One region of the Blautia sp. TM10-2 genome, then DNA from elsewhere that is predicted to be linked to it. Evidence: riboswitches for the same ligand, from Rfam matches in the RefSeq annotation. Region 1 holds a riboswitch; the other holds the start of a gene.
The links. Region 1 has a riboswitch for lysine ahead of dapA (4-hydroxy-tetrahydrodipicolinate synthase). Riboswitches for the same ligand answer to the same signal wherever they lie in the genome.
Positions count from the first base shown of each region.

Region 1 (7,949 bases):
CTTCCATACATTAAAGAAGACAAGGATAAACGGCCATGCCTTTGGTGTCGTGTAAAACTTGATTGGTGTTCCACCGAAGGTTTCAATCAGTCGGTTCAGAAAACCGTAGTCGGAACTGAAAATATTGAATGCCATAACTCCTACGATAACCCAGGAAATGAAATACGGCAGAAACATCAGCGACTGTGTGATCTTACGGTAATGTTTGTTGCGGATCTCGGTCAGAAGCACGGCAACGGCAATCTGCATCGTCGTGTTGATCACAATAAATGCCAGATTATACAGCACGGTATTTCTGGTAACGAGTCCGGCCTGTCCTGATTTAAAGAAGAACTTGAAGTTATCAAATCCGTTCCACGGGCTTCCCCAGATACCTCCTGCGTAGGAGTATTTTTTGAATGCCATTACAATTCCTGTCATCGGGTAGTAGGAAAAAATCAGGGTATAAATTACTGCCGGTGCAAGCATCAGAAGAAATACCCGGTACTTGTAGAGCTTTTTGCAAAACCCTTTCCAACCATTCTTTTTCATCTTCTCATTCCCTTTCTTGTTTGCGCAACTTTTTGTTGCTCAACTCTTTATTTTTCTTTGTGCCATTATCATATCATTTCGGCATATTGTTTACAATTCGCAGTTTTTATAAGATATTTCTTGTCGAAATATACTGTTTTACTATTTTTTGTGCAAAACGCGCAACTTTAGCGTTTTACCTTGTTGCGCATTGATTTTTCCATTACCGTTTGCGATTTTCACGTTCTCTTTTGATATTCCGTATTTTTTCTTGTGTATTCTGCCAAATATTCTGCAAAATAACTTCCTCAATTCCGAAAATCCCGTTGTAAGAAAAGAAAAAGTGCGCAACGTTTCGCATTTTCGTTGCGCACTTTCTGGTTTCTATTCACTTTTTCCCTGTTTCTGCCTTATTTCGCAGCAATGACATCCTGCATGTCATACATGCCAGCCGGTTTTCCAGCCAGGAATTTTGCAGCCTCTACAGCTCCTTTTCCGAAAACTCCTTTGGAATATGCTCTGTGGGACAGGGTAACAACCTCGTCCGGGCCTGCGAAGATGACGTCGTGGTCGCCGACGATGGTGCCGCCGCGTACAGCAGAGATTCCGATTTCTTTCGGGTCACGCTGCTCGTGGCGCTGGCTTCTGTCGTATACGTAGTGGTACTGGTTGTCCATTGCCGCGTTCAGGCTGTCTGCCAGGGCGATGGCGGTTCCGCTTGGAGCGTCGCATTTCAGTTTGTGGTGTTTCTCCACGATCTCCATATCAAAGCCTGCTTCGGCAAGCACTTTTGCAGCTGCCTGTACCAGTTTCATCAGCGTATTCACACCAAGGGACATATTTGCAGAGCGGAGAACCGGGATTTCTTTGCTGGTCTCCTGCACTTTTTTGAGCTGATCCTCGGTGAGGCCTGTGGTGCAGAGGACGAGTGGAAGTTTTTTCTCCTTGCAGGCATCGAGCAGTGCGTCGGCTGCCTTGTAGGAAGAAAAGTCAACGACTACGTCTGCCGGAACATCGCATTCTGCCAGGCTTTTGAATACCGGATAATCGTTCTGGCCGTTGTCGTTCATATCGATTCCGGCTATGATTTCTGCATTTGCATCTTCTTTTACCAGGCCGGTGATGACCTGTCCCATATGGCCGTTGCAGCCATGCATAATAATTTTAACCATTGTCTTTTTCCTTCTTTACTTCGTGTATTCTTAACTTAAGCCAGTTTGATTCCAAAATCTTTCATAGCCTTTGCCAGGCGCTCCTGGTTCTGCGGCTCCATCTCGGTCAGCGGCAGACGAAGCGGTCCAACCTCTTTGCCCATCAGGTTCAGCGCTGCTTTTACCGGAATCGGGTTTACTTCGCAGAACAGCGCATCGATGAGCGGCAGTGCTCTCAGCTGGATTTCTCTGGATCCGGCCACATCGCCGTCGAGGAATTTCTGTACCATGTCGTGGGTCTCACGCGGTGCTACGTTGGAAAGAACGGAGATTACACCGCTTCCGCCAAGGGAAAGGATCGGCACAACCTGATCGTCGTTTCCGGAGTACAGATCGATCTTTCCATCGGTCAGCTGCATAATTTTTGCGACCTGGGAAATGTTTCCGGAAGCCTCTTTGACTGCAACGATATTCTCAACGTTGTTGAACAGATAGACGATCGTTTCCGGTGCAATGTTTACGCCGGTTCTGCCCTGAATGTTGTAAAGGATGACCGGCACTTTGACGCTGTCTGCGATTGCGGTAAAGTGTGCAATCAGGCCCTTCTGTGTTGCTTTATTGTAATACGGAGAAACGAGAAGAAGTCCGTCCACGCCGTATTTTTCTGCTTCCTGAGACAGATAAATTGCTGTCTCCGTGCTGTTGGAGCCGGTTCCTGCAATTACCGGGATTCTGTGATTTACTTTTTCCACGGTATATTTGATGGCATCCAGATGCTCCTCATGGGACAGGGTCGAAGCCTCACCGGTGGTTCCGCAGATAACGATTGCGTCGGTTCCGCCGGCGATCTGCTCCTCAATCAGTTCTCCGAGTTTTTCGTAATTCACTTCCTGTGTTTCGGTCATCGGTGTGATAATTGCAACAGCTGCACCTTTAAAAATAGACATTCTCTTTTCCTCCTGTATGTTGTGTCAGATAAAACCATAAGAAATCAGTCGCCGGAGCTTATCTCCCACGGAAAATTTCACTTTCCGTTTAAAAAAGAGGCGCCTCATCCCAGATAAGATCGCCTCCAAATTCACACATACGCAGTATCTATGATCAGATAGCTCTCCATCTCTCGATGACAGTCGCAGATTTTTTCAACCTGCGCCCAGGAGCATACCGGTTCAGCGCCGGATGTCCTTCGGCATTCTTCCCTTTTCCTCTTCTTCTTTTGCTGCTGAGGCATCCGAAAAGGTACTCTTGAAGTAATGCGACCTCTATCCACTTCAGTTCTGCTTTTACTATAGCATCATTAAATTTTCTTGTCAACAGCGGATCGCGCTTTAACTCTCACTATATTCCAGCTTGCTCACCGAAACCTCATATGCAGTCCGCTTTTCCATTTCCGTCTCGCTCAGCCGCTTCATATATTCCCGGCTCTGGATCCGTCCCCAGATGAGAACGTGGCCGCCCACGGCAAACGCAGAGGCATACCGCGCATTCCGTCCCCAGCAGATGCACGGGATATAATCTGATTTTCCATACGGACGGTTGACCGCGATCAGAAGGTCGGCGATCTCTCTTCCCAGAGGTGTTTTCCGGTAGACCGGCGGTTTACATATGTATCCATCGAGGTAAATCTGGTTGGATTTGACGGAATCGTCCTCTTCCTCCACGAAGCTTAATTCCCGCGCAAATACGGAGAGTACCAGACGGTTCTTCTTCTCCTCGTGGCGGTTGTAGGACCGGAACTGACCGCTGATGCAGATCCACTCACCCTGGTAATCCTGTGATACGTCCACCAGCCGCTCGGAGACCATCACCGGAATGATGTCCTGCGATTCACTCAACCGCTTGACCATCACATCGACGAGGTAAAAGCCCTCTCCGAATACCTGATGGCTGAATGTAAACGGGGAGACAATCTCTCCCATGATAACCACCTGATTGTTTTCAATCATCTTGTCTGCCATAATGAAAATCCCCTTCCTTTGTCTTTTCTTTCTGAATATTGATTTCTGATCGGTACTTTGCTGATCTATAATCCTAATGTATGAACCACATTTCTTTTTCAGAACCACTTTTTTCCAGATTTTTTTATTTCTATTCAAATCAGCATTCTGCCCAATTTTTTGTATATGTTTCTGTAAAAACCGCACCACATGCTTCGTATTTTCTACCATTGCAATACAAAAAATGTCACATCTTCCCTGTTTTTTTTCTCTGTTCTGTGCTATAATAGTTCAGATAGGCAGGCATCCAGCAGAGACAAAACGGCAAGGCACCTGCCTTTGTGCTGTGATAAACATTCCCGGCCGGCTTGAAATTTTGAAAAATTGAACCCGGCAGGGTCAACCCATAGGAAGAGGAATGAAGAAATGAAAACAACAAGAGAAGATGTAAGAAACGTTGCCATCATCGCCCATGTCGATCATGGTAAAACTACACTGGTAGACGAGCTTCTGAAACAGAGCGGCGTTTTCCGTGCCAATCAGGAGGTTCAGGAACGTGTCATGGACTCGAACGATATCGAGCGTGAGCGTGGAATCACCATTCTTTCCAAAAATACAGCAGTTTACTACAAAGGAACAAAAATCAACATCATCGACACCCCAGGCCATGCGGACTTCGGCGGCGAGGTTGAGCGAGTTCTGAAAATGGTAGACGGCGTTATTCTGGTTGTAGACGCATTCGAGGGCGCTATGCCGCAGACCAAATTCGTGCTGAAAAAAGCACTCGAGCTGGATCTGTCCGTTATCGTCTGCATCAACAAGATCGACCGCCCGGAAGCACGCCCGGATGAAGTTATCGACGAAGTGCTCGAGCTTCTGATGGACCTCGATGCATCTGACGAACAGCTTGACTGTCCGTTTCTGTACGCATCCGCAAAGATGGGTCATGCGGTACTCGATCTGAACGATACCCCGAAGGATATGACTCCTCTGTTCGAGACCATCCTGAAATACATCCCAGCTCCGACCGGCGATCCGGAAGCTGGCACACAGCTTCTGATCAGTACCATCGACTACAACGAATACGTTGGACGTATCGGTGTCGGCAAAGTTGAAAACGGAACGATCCGCGTGAACCAGGACGTTATGCTGGTCAACCACCACGATCTGACCAAGAAGAAAAAAGTAAAGGTCAGCAAACTGTATGAATTTGACGGACTGAAAAAAGTAGAGGTTACTGAGGCAGGCATCGGTTCTATCGTTGCTGTTTCCGGTATCCCGGATATCCACATCGGAGATACTCTCTGCGGCGATCTGGACAACCCGGTTTCCATCCCGTTCCAGAAAATCTCCGAGCCGACTATTTCCATGAACTTCATCGTAAACGACAGCCCGCTGGCCGGTAAAGAAGGTAAATACGTAACTTCCCGCCACCTGCGTGACCGTCTGATGCGTGAGCTGAACACTGACGTTTCTCTCCGCGTCGAGGAGACTGATTCCGCAGACTGCTTCAAGGTTTCCGGCCGTGGTGAGCTGCATCTGTCCGTCCTGATCGAAAACATGCGCCGTGAGGGATATGAGTTCGCAGTAAGTAAGGCAGAGGTTATCTACAAAGAGGACGAGCGCGGACGCAAACTCGAGCCAATGGAAATCGCATACGTTGACGTTCCGGACGAGTTCTCCGGTACTGTCATCCAGCTCCTCAGCGAGCGTAAAGGCGAGCTTCACGGCATGAGCCGCGCAAGCGATGGTTCCACCCGTCTGGAGTTCGAAATCCCGGCACGAGGCCTGATTGGTTTCCGTGGAATCTTCATGACCTCCACCAAAGGAACTGGTATCCTGAACACCGAGTTTGAAGATTACGCACCGTACAAGGGCGACATCGAATACCGCAAACAGGGTTCCCTGATCGCTTTCGAGGCAGGCGAGTCCGTTACCTACGGTCTGTACTCCGCACAGGAGCGCGGTACTCTGTTCATCGGACCTGGCGAGAAGGTTTACGCCGGTATGGTTATCGGACAGAACGGTAAGGCCGAGGATATCGAGCTGAACGTCTGCAAGACGAAACACCTGACCAACACCCGTACGTCCTCCTCCGACGAGGCACTGCGTCTGACTCCGCCGAGAATCCTTTCCCTGGAGCAGGCTCTGGACTTCATCGACAAGGACGAGCTTCTTGAGGTTACTCCGGTTTCCTTACGTATCCGTAAGAAAGAGCTGGATTCCAGACTTCGTAAGAGAGCGGCAATGAAATAAATTTTCATAAAATGACATAAGAACCGCCGGTTCACTCTTGATTTGAGAGTAAACCGGCGGTTCTTTGTCGTTTTTCTATTCTGTTTTCTATTCGTTTGTCGTTCCGCCATGGAAGCCGTAATACGTCTCTCCCGCTGCAAGATCCACGCCGTTTGCCGCTGCAAGAGTATGAATCGTGACAAGCTCATACCCGCGGTTGATCAGCTCCGGCACGATCGTTGCACACGATTCTACGGTCGTCTCGTGGATATCATGCATCAGGATAATGTCTCCCGGGCTTACACTGTCGAGAACGGCGCTGATGTTTGCCTGTACATTTTTTGTCTGCCAGTCCAGGGTATCGACATCCCACATGATGCTCGGGCGGCCGATAGATGCGAGCAGTTCATCGGTGCTGTTTCCATACGGGAAACGGATGACAGTTGCACCCTGTCCGTTGTTGTACTGGGCGATCAGATCATCCGTCATCTGGAACTGGGCAAGGCCGTCGTCGGTGCTCAGTTCTTTCATATTCGGATGCGCATAGGAGTGGTTTCCAAGCTCACAGCCGATCGCCGCCATACGCGGGATCACATCTGCACCGTATTTTTCCACATTGCTGCCGAGCATAAAGAACGTCGCCTGTGCCCCGTACTGCTCCAGCGTATCGAGAAGCGTGCTGGTATAGACGCCTGGGCCGTCATCAAAGGTCAGGGCTACCATCATCGAGCCGTTGCGGTCTGGCTGGTAAACACCCTGGTCATCAAAGTAACAGCCTTTTCCGCCGATCGCTTTCCAGCCGGTCGCCATGTAACCATTGGAATCAAAATGGTACTGGTTTCCGTCGATATCTGCCCAGCCGTTGACGTAGTACGTTGTGGCATCCGTTGCGTACCACCAGCCCGACGAGCTGTACTGCCATCCCGGCGTCTCATTCGGCGGCGTGGTCTCCGCAAGCTTCTTAATTCCCGCATTTCCCGATCCGTCCTCCGCCTCCGGCGCCGTCTCGCTCACCGTCTTTGCGGCTGTGTCATTACTCAGTACAATTCCTTTTTTCGCAAGCTGCGCTCCCGCAAATTTCCAGATAAGCGCAAGAAAAAGAAGGCCGATTACCACACACAGGGAAATCCGTGATACTTTCTGCATCATCTGTCTGCGGCGCATCTGCTTTCTTCTCTGTTTCAATGATTTTCTTTCCATATGATCTGTTTATACTCCATCGTCCCGCCCCTTTGCGGAACTTTCTTCCATCGTAACACAAACGTTTTTCGACATTTTTCTACTTACTATCATAACGTGATCTGACCTAAGATGCAAGGCACAAATTCTTACATTTTTCCACTTCTGGTAAATTAATGTTTATCGTTTCTTAACATCTTGTCACAAAAAAAGAGTGACTCTGCACCCATGGTAAAAGCGGATACAAAATCACTCTTTGTCACTCTCTTTTAAAAAACCTGGTTTCTTTCTGGTGCTTTGCCACCAAATCACAGGTCTTCCACCTGTCCAGCCTGATTATCCTCTCTGCTTAAGAGTAACTGCAAAATTTTAACGTTGCCAGAACAACAGAAGCAAACACCTTATGCCTCATGTCCTATTTTAGTCAGGAAATCGCTGCCCATCACCCATTTTTCGTTTTCCAGCGTCACAACGGACTCGAGTTTCCAGGTGACGGTCTCTATTTTGGTTTTGCGGAAGAAATGGAGGAAACGGGTTCGTCGCTCGATCGCAGCGGTCACGTTGGTTTCGATCTTCATCTGGTTGGATTCGTTGGTTACGGTTGTGGAGACGCTGCTCACGGTGATGCTGGTGATTCCGGTGTTGGTGTCGCTGTTCAGGTAGGCATCGCAGAGCTGCTGGTACTGTTCTTTGGCGGTTTTCTGTACGGCGGTGTCGGCGGAAAATTCATTTTTGATGGTGCTGAAGGATTTTCCGGCGGCTGCGGCTGTGAATACCTTGTCCAGGGACTCTTCTGCGCGGTCGGCGATGGTTTTGCCGGTGGAATCGTTGAGTTTTAAATCCGGCAGGAATTCCATGCTGCTGTTGTCCTGCACGAGGACGATCTCGCGGTATGGGTCTTTCTGTTTTTCGGTCAGTTCAATGGTGTGGCCGCCGA
Region 1 is NZ_QUJZ01000010.1:65,430-73,378, forward strand. Features, by position in the region: gene DXD92_RS11465 (ABC transporter permease) at 1-531, opposite strand, end outside; gene dapB (4-hydroxy-tetrahydrodipicolinate reductase) at 921-1,682, opposite strand; gene dapA (4-hydroxy-tetrahydrodipicolinate synthase) at 1,718-2,608, opposite strand; lysine riboswitch at 2,760-2,934, opposite strand; gene DXD92_RS11480 (single-stranded DNA-binding protein) at 2,990-3,619, opposite strand; gene typA (translational GTPase TypA) at 4,025-5,854, shown strand; gene DXD92_RS11490 (polysaccharide deacetylase family protein) at 5,942-7,033, opposite strand; gene DXD92_RS11495 (hypothetical protein) at 7,414-7,949, opposite strand, start outside.

Region 2 (7,949 bases), on a different contig from region 1:
CAGCCGGCAGTAAAATCATATAGTGAGATAAAAGAATGAGCACAATAACAACGTATACAAGAAAACATTTTGACCCTGTGCATCCCGCTCCGGAACTGCTCTGTGTGGAGGATTTTGCGCATGCGCTGCCGATGATCTGCCGCGGAAACGGCCATGTGACGACGTTCTGGTCAGTGGGAGAGCACTGCATCTGCTGTGCGAAAGAGGCGGCCGCGCGCGGCTATTCCCGGCGGCTGGTGCTGGCGTGCCTTCTGCATGACGCGAGCGAGTGTTACATGTCGGACGTGCCGCGGCCATTAAAACAGGAAATGCCGCGGTACCGCGAGATCGAGGACCATCTGCTTTCGGTGATTTATGAGAAATATCTTGGCAGTGATCTGACGGCGGAGGAGCAGCGGATGATGAAACAGATCGACAATGATCTGCTGTGGTACGATTTGACGAATCTGCTGGAGGAGCCGCAGGAGGGGGATGCACCGAAGCTTCACATCACGCTGGACTACGCGGTGCGGCCGTTTGATGCGGTGGAACAGGAGTATCTGGAATTATTCGAACAGTATCGGGAGACGGGCGATGAGAGAGGATAAAAACGAAAACCGCTGGGACAAGCTGCTTCAGATCCACACAATGGGGCGGGACGACAGCCGGTCGGATCTGTACCGGTATCCGTATGAGCCGACCCCGTACTGCGTGCTGGAGCGGATGGCAAACACGGGGATGATCCGAAAGGGAAATACGCTGCTCGATTACGGATGCGGAAAGGGCCGCGTAGATTTCTTCTTATCGGCGCAGACCCGGTGCCAGTCCATCGGTGTGGAGTATGATGAGCGGATTTATGCGAAGGCAATGGAAAACAAAAAGGCGGCGGCCTCTGGTGCGCGGACGGAGTTTGTGCTGGAGAGCGCCGAAAATTTTCCCGTTCCTGCGGAAGTGGACCGGGTGTATTTTTTTAACCCGTTTTCGCTTGAAATCTTAAGAAAAGCGATGGCAAGACTGCTGGAATCGTACTACGAAAATCCGCGGGAGATCCAGCTGTTTTTCTATTACCCGTCGGATGCTTATATCTCGTATCTGATGACGGTGCCGGAACTGGAATTTCTCGATGAGATCGACTGTATGGATCTGTTTCCGGGCGGGGATAGCCGGGAGCGGGTTGTGATTTTTACGATTCAGGAATAAAAAGTTTTGTAACAGCAAAAACCGTGTGGAATACAAAAAAGCATGAATTATATTTGAAGAAAGGGCGTTTTTATGAAATATCAGGTAATGCGAATTGAGGAAGACCTTGATTTCGGCTGTGAGGAGCGCGGTGCCGACGAGCCTGTCATGGCAGTTGTTGTTTTGAAAGATGAAAACGGAACAGAATCGCGCATCCGCCAGGAGGATCAGATGCTGTATGACTGGAACATCGAGGAGGGCGACACCGTTATTCTGAATGAAAACGGCGAATTGCGAAAAGTACTCTCCGGTGATTGGACGCAGAATTGCAATTCGAAAAATGTAGATACGACAAAATTCGTCAACATGATGCAGGCCGTCAAAGCCGGAAAACAGATTGACTGGATCTGTCCGTTCTGCAGCGGAACAGTAGAACGATTGGAGCAGAAAGGCGGAAAAAACGTAATCGGATGCACATCGTGCGATATGTGGATTCAAATAGAAAATTAAACGATTTTGGCCTTTAAGGCCGAAAGAGAAAGGAAACACAAATGGTAAAACCAATTATGAGAGACGTTCTCTTCCTCGGACAGAAATCCGTCCCGGCGACAGAGGAAGATCTGCAGGTGGGAAGAGATCTGCAGGACACACTGGCAGCAAACCGCGAGGCATGCGTCGGCATGGCGGCAAATATGATCGGCGTGAAAAAACGCATCATCATCGTAAACGCCGGATTCCGCGACATCATCATGTTCAACCCGGTGATCGTCCGCAAAAGCGGCCCCTACGAAACAGAAGAAGGCTGCCTTTCCCTGCCAGGCGTGCGGAAAACAAAGCGGTACCAGAACATCGAAATCGAATACTACGACTGGAACTGGAAAAAACAACGCCAGAAATTCACCGGCTGGCCAGCCCAGATCTGCCAGCATGAGATGGATCATCTGGAAGGGATACTTATTTAGATCCTACAGCAGACAGGAGGACAGTATGACAGACAGAGAATGAATGGTAAAAGGAATCATTTACAACCCGAATGTGGAAGAGCTGGCCAAAGAGCAGTCCGGCTATATGGAGCGTCTGTGGAAGTTCAACCAGCTGAAGCCGTCAGAGGGAGACAAGAAAGTCAAATAAATCAGGACAAATTTCGAAAATATAAAATTTTTGTAAAATAATGTCGAAAAAACGATTGACAAGTAGCGAAAAGAAACATATGATAATACCTGTCAATATACATATTCGGCAATAGAGGCGCGAAGGCTAAGAGTAGCTGTCCTGAGACAACGGGGTCTGGGACGGGCAGGGAAAGGAGCATTCGCCGAAACGGGGCAGTTCCCGAAAAACTGTCTGCGTTGGGGTACAGTCGAACAGGCTGTGCACTCTCACCGTACTGGTGGAGGAGCTATTGCTTCATGAACGTAGATTTAATGGAGCAGTGGTGAAGACCGCTGCTCTTTTTATTGTACTGCAATTGGAACCGTGACAAAAGGTTCCAGGGGTGGAAATCTGTTTGGTTGGAGAACGAAAGACGAAACGGGTGTTACAGGATACGTCTGAAGAAAACTGTTGCCGGAAAAGAAAAAAGGGAGGATTTTGACATGATAGCATTTCTTAACTGGCTGGACGGTGTCCTTTGGGGCGTGCCGCTGATCGCGCTGATGATTCTGACCGGTCTGTACTTTACCGTTCGTTCTGGATTTTTCCAGTTCCGTCACTTTGGCTGGATTATGAAGAGAACCGGCGGAAAACTGTTCCAGAAAGAAGACGAAGCAAGTGAAGGAAAGGGTATGCTTTCCTCGTTTGAGGCGATTTCGACCGCTATCGGCGGTACCGTAGGATTCGGTAATATCGCCGGTGTTGCAACTGCAGTTGCAGCAGGCGGCCCGGGAGCCATTATGTGGATGTGGCTTTCGTCTCTGCTTGGTATGATATTAAAACAGGTTGAGGTTACCCTCGGCTGCTACTACCGTCACACCAACGAAAAAGGTGAGTACTACGGCGGTCCGACTTACTACATGGAGTGCGGACTTGGCGAGGAGCGCCACTGGGGCAAGCTGTGGCTGATCCCGGCGCTCATCTTCGGCATCGGTATTTTCTCCACCTTCTTCGTAACCTCTTCCAACCTGACCGCATCTCAGGTCGTAGCCGGTGCGTTCGGTATTGAGAATATCAATCTTGGAAGCTTCAAAGTAGAAGGCGTTATCGTGATGGGCGTTCTGCTCTGCATTCTGACCTATGTCGTTACAAGCGGCGGTACGAAGAAAATCGCAAGTCTGTTCAGCAAGCTCGTTCCATTTATGAGCGTTCTTTATATCTTGATGGGACTTGGCATGATCATCATCAACATCAACCGCGTTCCTGGCGTATTTGCAGCCATCGTAACAAACGCATTTACCGGAACAGCAGCGATCGGCGGTTTTGCCGGCTGCGCAGTCAGCGAGATTATCCGTGTGGGTATGGCGCGTTCCGTATACTCCAATGAGGCTGGATGGGGTACTTCTCCAATGATCCATGCTTCCGCAAAAACACCGCATCCGGTAGAGCAGGGTCTGTGGGGATCTTTCGAGGTATTCTTTGATACCATGGTTATCTGTACGATCACCGCACTTTCCGTTATCTTAAGCGGAAACTGGACCGACGGAACGAACGGCGGAACACTTGCTTTAAGTGCATTTGCAAGCGGATTCGGCAAATTTGGAAGCATCCTTCTGGCAGTCATCATGGTCATTTTCACTGTAACGACTTCCGGCGGATGGTTCACCTACTATCTGGCAATTCTGGAGCATCTGTATAAAAAAGAAGGCAAGATGAAAGATATCGTCATGAAAGTCTTCTATGCAGTCCGCGCTCTGCCGGGCGTACTGTGGACGATCTATCTGGTAAAGACCAACAACCAGGGCTTTATCTGGACTGTCGTTGATATCACATCTGCGATCCCGACCTTCGTCAACGTAGCAGTGATCCTGATTCTCTCGAACCAGTATTTCAAACTGCTGAAAGACTACAAAGCAAGAAACTTCGGCCAGGGCACGGTAGACAAGAACGCCTGCCTGTTCTACGAAGAGAAAACGAAATAAAAAATATTCAAAAGCGAATCCAGACACGCAAGAGAATAGCGTGTCTGAATTTGTATATTGCGCAAATGGGCAGAAAAGAATAGAATCAAATTTAGATGACAGTAGGAGGATAATGATATGAAAACAATTTACAAAAACGGAGCTGTCTACACCGGAAAACTGCCGCTTGTCGAAGCGTTTGCAGTAGAAGACGGCAAATTTGTTTTCGCCGGAAGCAGCGCAGAGGCAGATGCCCTTGCAGCAGCCGGCGACAAAGTTGTAGACCTCGGCGGAAAATTCGTCTGCAGCGGTTTTAACGACAGCCATATGCACCTTTTAAATTATGGAGGCTCCCTGCTGAAAGCGCAGCTTGCCGCACATACCGAAAGCCTGGAAGATATGCTCGCCTGTCTCGACACCTTCCAGAAAGAGCATCCGCGAAAAGACGGCGCATGGCTGATGGGCCGCGGCTGGAATCAGGATTACTTCACGGACGTGGACCGCATGCCGAACCGCTACGATCTTGACCGCGTATCAACCGAAGTTCCGATCTGCGCGACGAGAGCGTGCGGCCACTGCCTCGTAGTCAACAGCAAAGCGCTGGAACTCCTCGGCGTCACCGCAGATACCCCGCAGCCGGAGGGCGGAGAGATCGGTATGGAAAACGGTGAGCCGGACGGAAGATTCTTCGACAATGCAATGGAACCGGTTTACGACAGTATTCCGGTGCCGAGCAAAGAGGAAATCAAAGATATGATCCGCAGCGCCTGCAAAGCCCTGAACAGCTACGGCGTCACCAGCAGCCAGAGTGATGATTACTGCGTTTACCGCGCCGTTCCGTGGCAGACCGTCAACGAGGCATACAAAGAACTCGAGGATTCCGGCGAGCTGACCGTCCGCGTTTACGAGCAGAGCAACTTTACCGATCTGGAATCCTTAAAAGGTTTCGTTGAGGCTGGAAATGTGACCGGCATCGGCACAGACCGCTTTAAAATCGGACCGCTGAAAATGCTCGGCGACGGCGCACTCGGTGCGAGAACAGCATTCCTCAGTCGCCCATACGCAGACGACCCGTCCACCTGCGGAATCCCGGTATTCACCCAGGAAACCATGGATGAGATGATCGGCTACGCCAATGCACACGGCATGCAGGCTGCAGTTCACACGATCGGTGATGCGTGCCTCGACCGCGTGTTAAGTGCCTATGAAAAAGCCCTTGCTGAAAACCCGAGAGAAGATCACCGCCACGGCATCGTGCACTGCCAGATCACAAGAGCCGATCAGCTTGAAAAAATCGCGAAAATGCATCTTCACGTTTATGCACAGAGCATCTTCCTCGATTACGATAACCATATCGTAGAGGAGCGCGTCGGCAAAGAGCTTGCAAGCACAAGCTACAGCTGGAAGACGCTGATGAACAACGGCGTCTCCGTCAGCAACGGAACCGACTGCCCGGTAGAGCTGCCGGATGCCCTCGCCTGCATGCAGTGCGCTGTCACAAGAACAACGCTGCGCGACCACGTCGGCCCGTACCTGCCGGATCAGAAATTCACCGTACAGGAAGCACTCGACAGTTACACAATCCGCAGCGCCGAGGCAAGTTTCGAGGAGAACGTGAAAGGCCAGATCGCAGAAGGCATGATGGCAGACTTCGTCGTACTGGGTCAGAATCCGTTTGAGGTGGATGAGAGCGCGATCAAAGACATTCCGGTGTGCCGGACGTATCTTGCTGGTGAACTGGTATATGAAGTATAAGGATATAACTCAAATGAGTAATAAATGTCAAATGAAAATTCATACAATGAAGGGAAAAACGTGAAATAAGATAACCTGAAAATAGTATGGAATAAAGGCAGAAACAGAGGAGAACCTCCTGCGGCGATGAACGGTCGCAGGAGGTTCTTTTTTGATTCTGATAGGACCATACGGTTGTAAAAGAATCGAACAAATGGTTGTATAAAAGGGCGGGAATGTGCTATGATAAAGGAAATTTTACGAAAGGAAAAAACAGACAAATGCTTGGAAGAACACATTTTTTTATTGGAACAGCAGCGGCACTTGCTGTTTTACAGCCGCAGACGGTTCCCGCGCTTGTGGCCGGTGCCGGGGCTGCCGCGATCGGCGGTTTGATCAGTGACATTGATGTCGGCACTTCACAGGCGCACCGCGATGCCGATAAGATCATTACGGCAACAGTTGCAGTTGCAGTGCTCACAATTCTTGCGGAGTATAAACTGAATCTTGGAATTTACCGCCGCCTCACAAGCGACAGCAGCGTGCTGCGTCTCCTCGCCGGAACGGCAGCATTTTTGCTGATCTGCGCCTATGGGAAACAGCAGCCGCACCGCTCCTTCATGCATTCATTTGCGGCGCTGGCATTGCTGACGGCGTGCGTGGACATCATCTACCCGGATGCGTCCGCTTATTTTGCCGTGGGATTTCTGTCCCATCTGGTGCTCGATTTTTTCAACCGGAAACCGGAAAAGCTGTTCTGGCCCTGGAAGAAGGGATTCTGCCTCGGATTCTGCTCAGCACGGGGACTTGTGAACCGCGCACTGCTCGGGTGCGGCATGGTATCTCTTGCTGTAGTACTGGTGCTCTCGGCGCCTGCAGGGCGGCTGATGGCTAAAATCATGCGGGCAATTTACGGATGAGATGGGATTGACAAAAAGATAACAAGACAAAAGAAGAAAAAGCAGGAATTTTTCGGTGTTAAAGTTAATATTTTATACATTTTATAGTAGGATTTTTGATTAAAATGATGTAAAATAGAAAACAGAAATCCGGCGTCCGTAATTGTTTTTGAAATGAACGAACAGGGAACCGCCGGCCCGTTACCGCAGCCGATTGCGGAGCGCAGCGCAACCGACAACAGAGATTAGAGCACAACAGGCAATACAGGAGTTAGTATGAACGAAGAAATGAAAAACCAAACAGAACAGTTACCGCTTTTAAAAGTACACATGATGGGAAGTTTTTTCCTGGAGTACGGCGACCAGCCGATTTCCTTCCGGAAAACAATGGCAACAAAATCGATGAGACTTCTGCAGATTTTCCTCTATAACAAGGACAATGGAATTTCCAGAGGAAGACTGTTGGAGAGCACATACGGAAGAGAAGATGTGGCGGACGCGGCAAACAGCCTGCGTGTCGGCGTACATCGCCTGAAAAGAAGCCTTGTCGAGGCAGGACTTCCGCAGTTTGAGTACATTTATACACAGAAAGGCGTTTACCACTGGACCAGCCCGATGCCGGTCGAGGTAGATGCGATTGATATCAAAAATAAGATCCTGGAAGCAGGAAAAGAGACAGACGAGAAAGCGCGCATGGATCAGATGATCGAAGCGCTGGAGCTGTACACCGGAGAGTTCCTTGCAGATTTCGGCGAGGAAGAGTGGGTACAGGCGGAGCGCGCGCAGCTGAAAAAAGTATATTCCGATGCACTGAAAGAAGTAAGTGAGTATCTTCTGAAAAATGAGGAGTTCGATGAGCTGCAGAAACTGACTTCTGTTGCTTCCGAACTGTATCCGTTCGACGAGTGGCAGGCAGTCCAGATGCAGGCGCTGATCGGCCTGGAGAGATACAAAGAGGCCATGAAACTGTACGAGCAGACCTCGAAACATTACTTTGAAGAGCTTGGCGTTACACCGAGCGAGAAACTGGTGGAGCAGTACCGCTATCTGGGAAGCCGCATGGGCAGCAGACACCGCGTGATCGAAGAGGTACAGGCAGATCTTC
Region 2 is NZ_QUJZ01000009.1:61,480-69,428, reverse strand. Features, by position in the region: gene DXD92_RS10395 (GNAT family N-acetyltransferase) at 1-39, shown strand, start outside; gene DXD92_RS10390 (hypothetical protein) at 36-587, shown strand; gene DXD92_RS10385 (class I SAM-dependent methyltransferase) at 574-1,179, shown strand; gene DXD92_RS18730 (hypothetical protein) at 1,252-1,668, shown strand; gene DXD92_RS10375 (peptide deformylase) at 1,710-2,120, shown strand; gene DXD92_RS10370 (maltose acetyltransferase domain-containing protein) at 2,164-2,289, shown strand; lysine riboswitch at 2,394-2,568, shown strand; gene DXD92_RS10365 (alanine/glycine:cation symporter family protein) at 2,754-4,232, shown strand; gene DXD92_RS10360 (amidohydrolase) at 4,350-5,966, shown strand; gene DXD92_RS10355 (metal-dependent hydrolase) at 6,227-6,865, shown strand; gene DXD92_RS10350 (AfsR/SARP family transcriptional regulator) at 7,121-7,949, shown strand, end outside.
Region 2: it holds a riboswitch for lysine, as region 1 does, so the genes downstream of both, DXD92_RS10365 (alanine/glycine:cation symporter family protein) here and dapA (4-hydroxy-tetrahydrodipicolinate synthase) in region 1, are expected to answer to the same signal.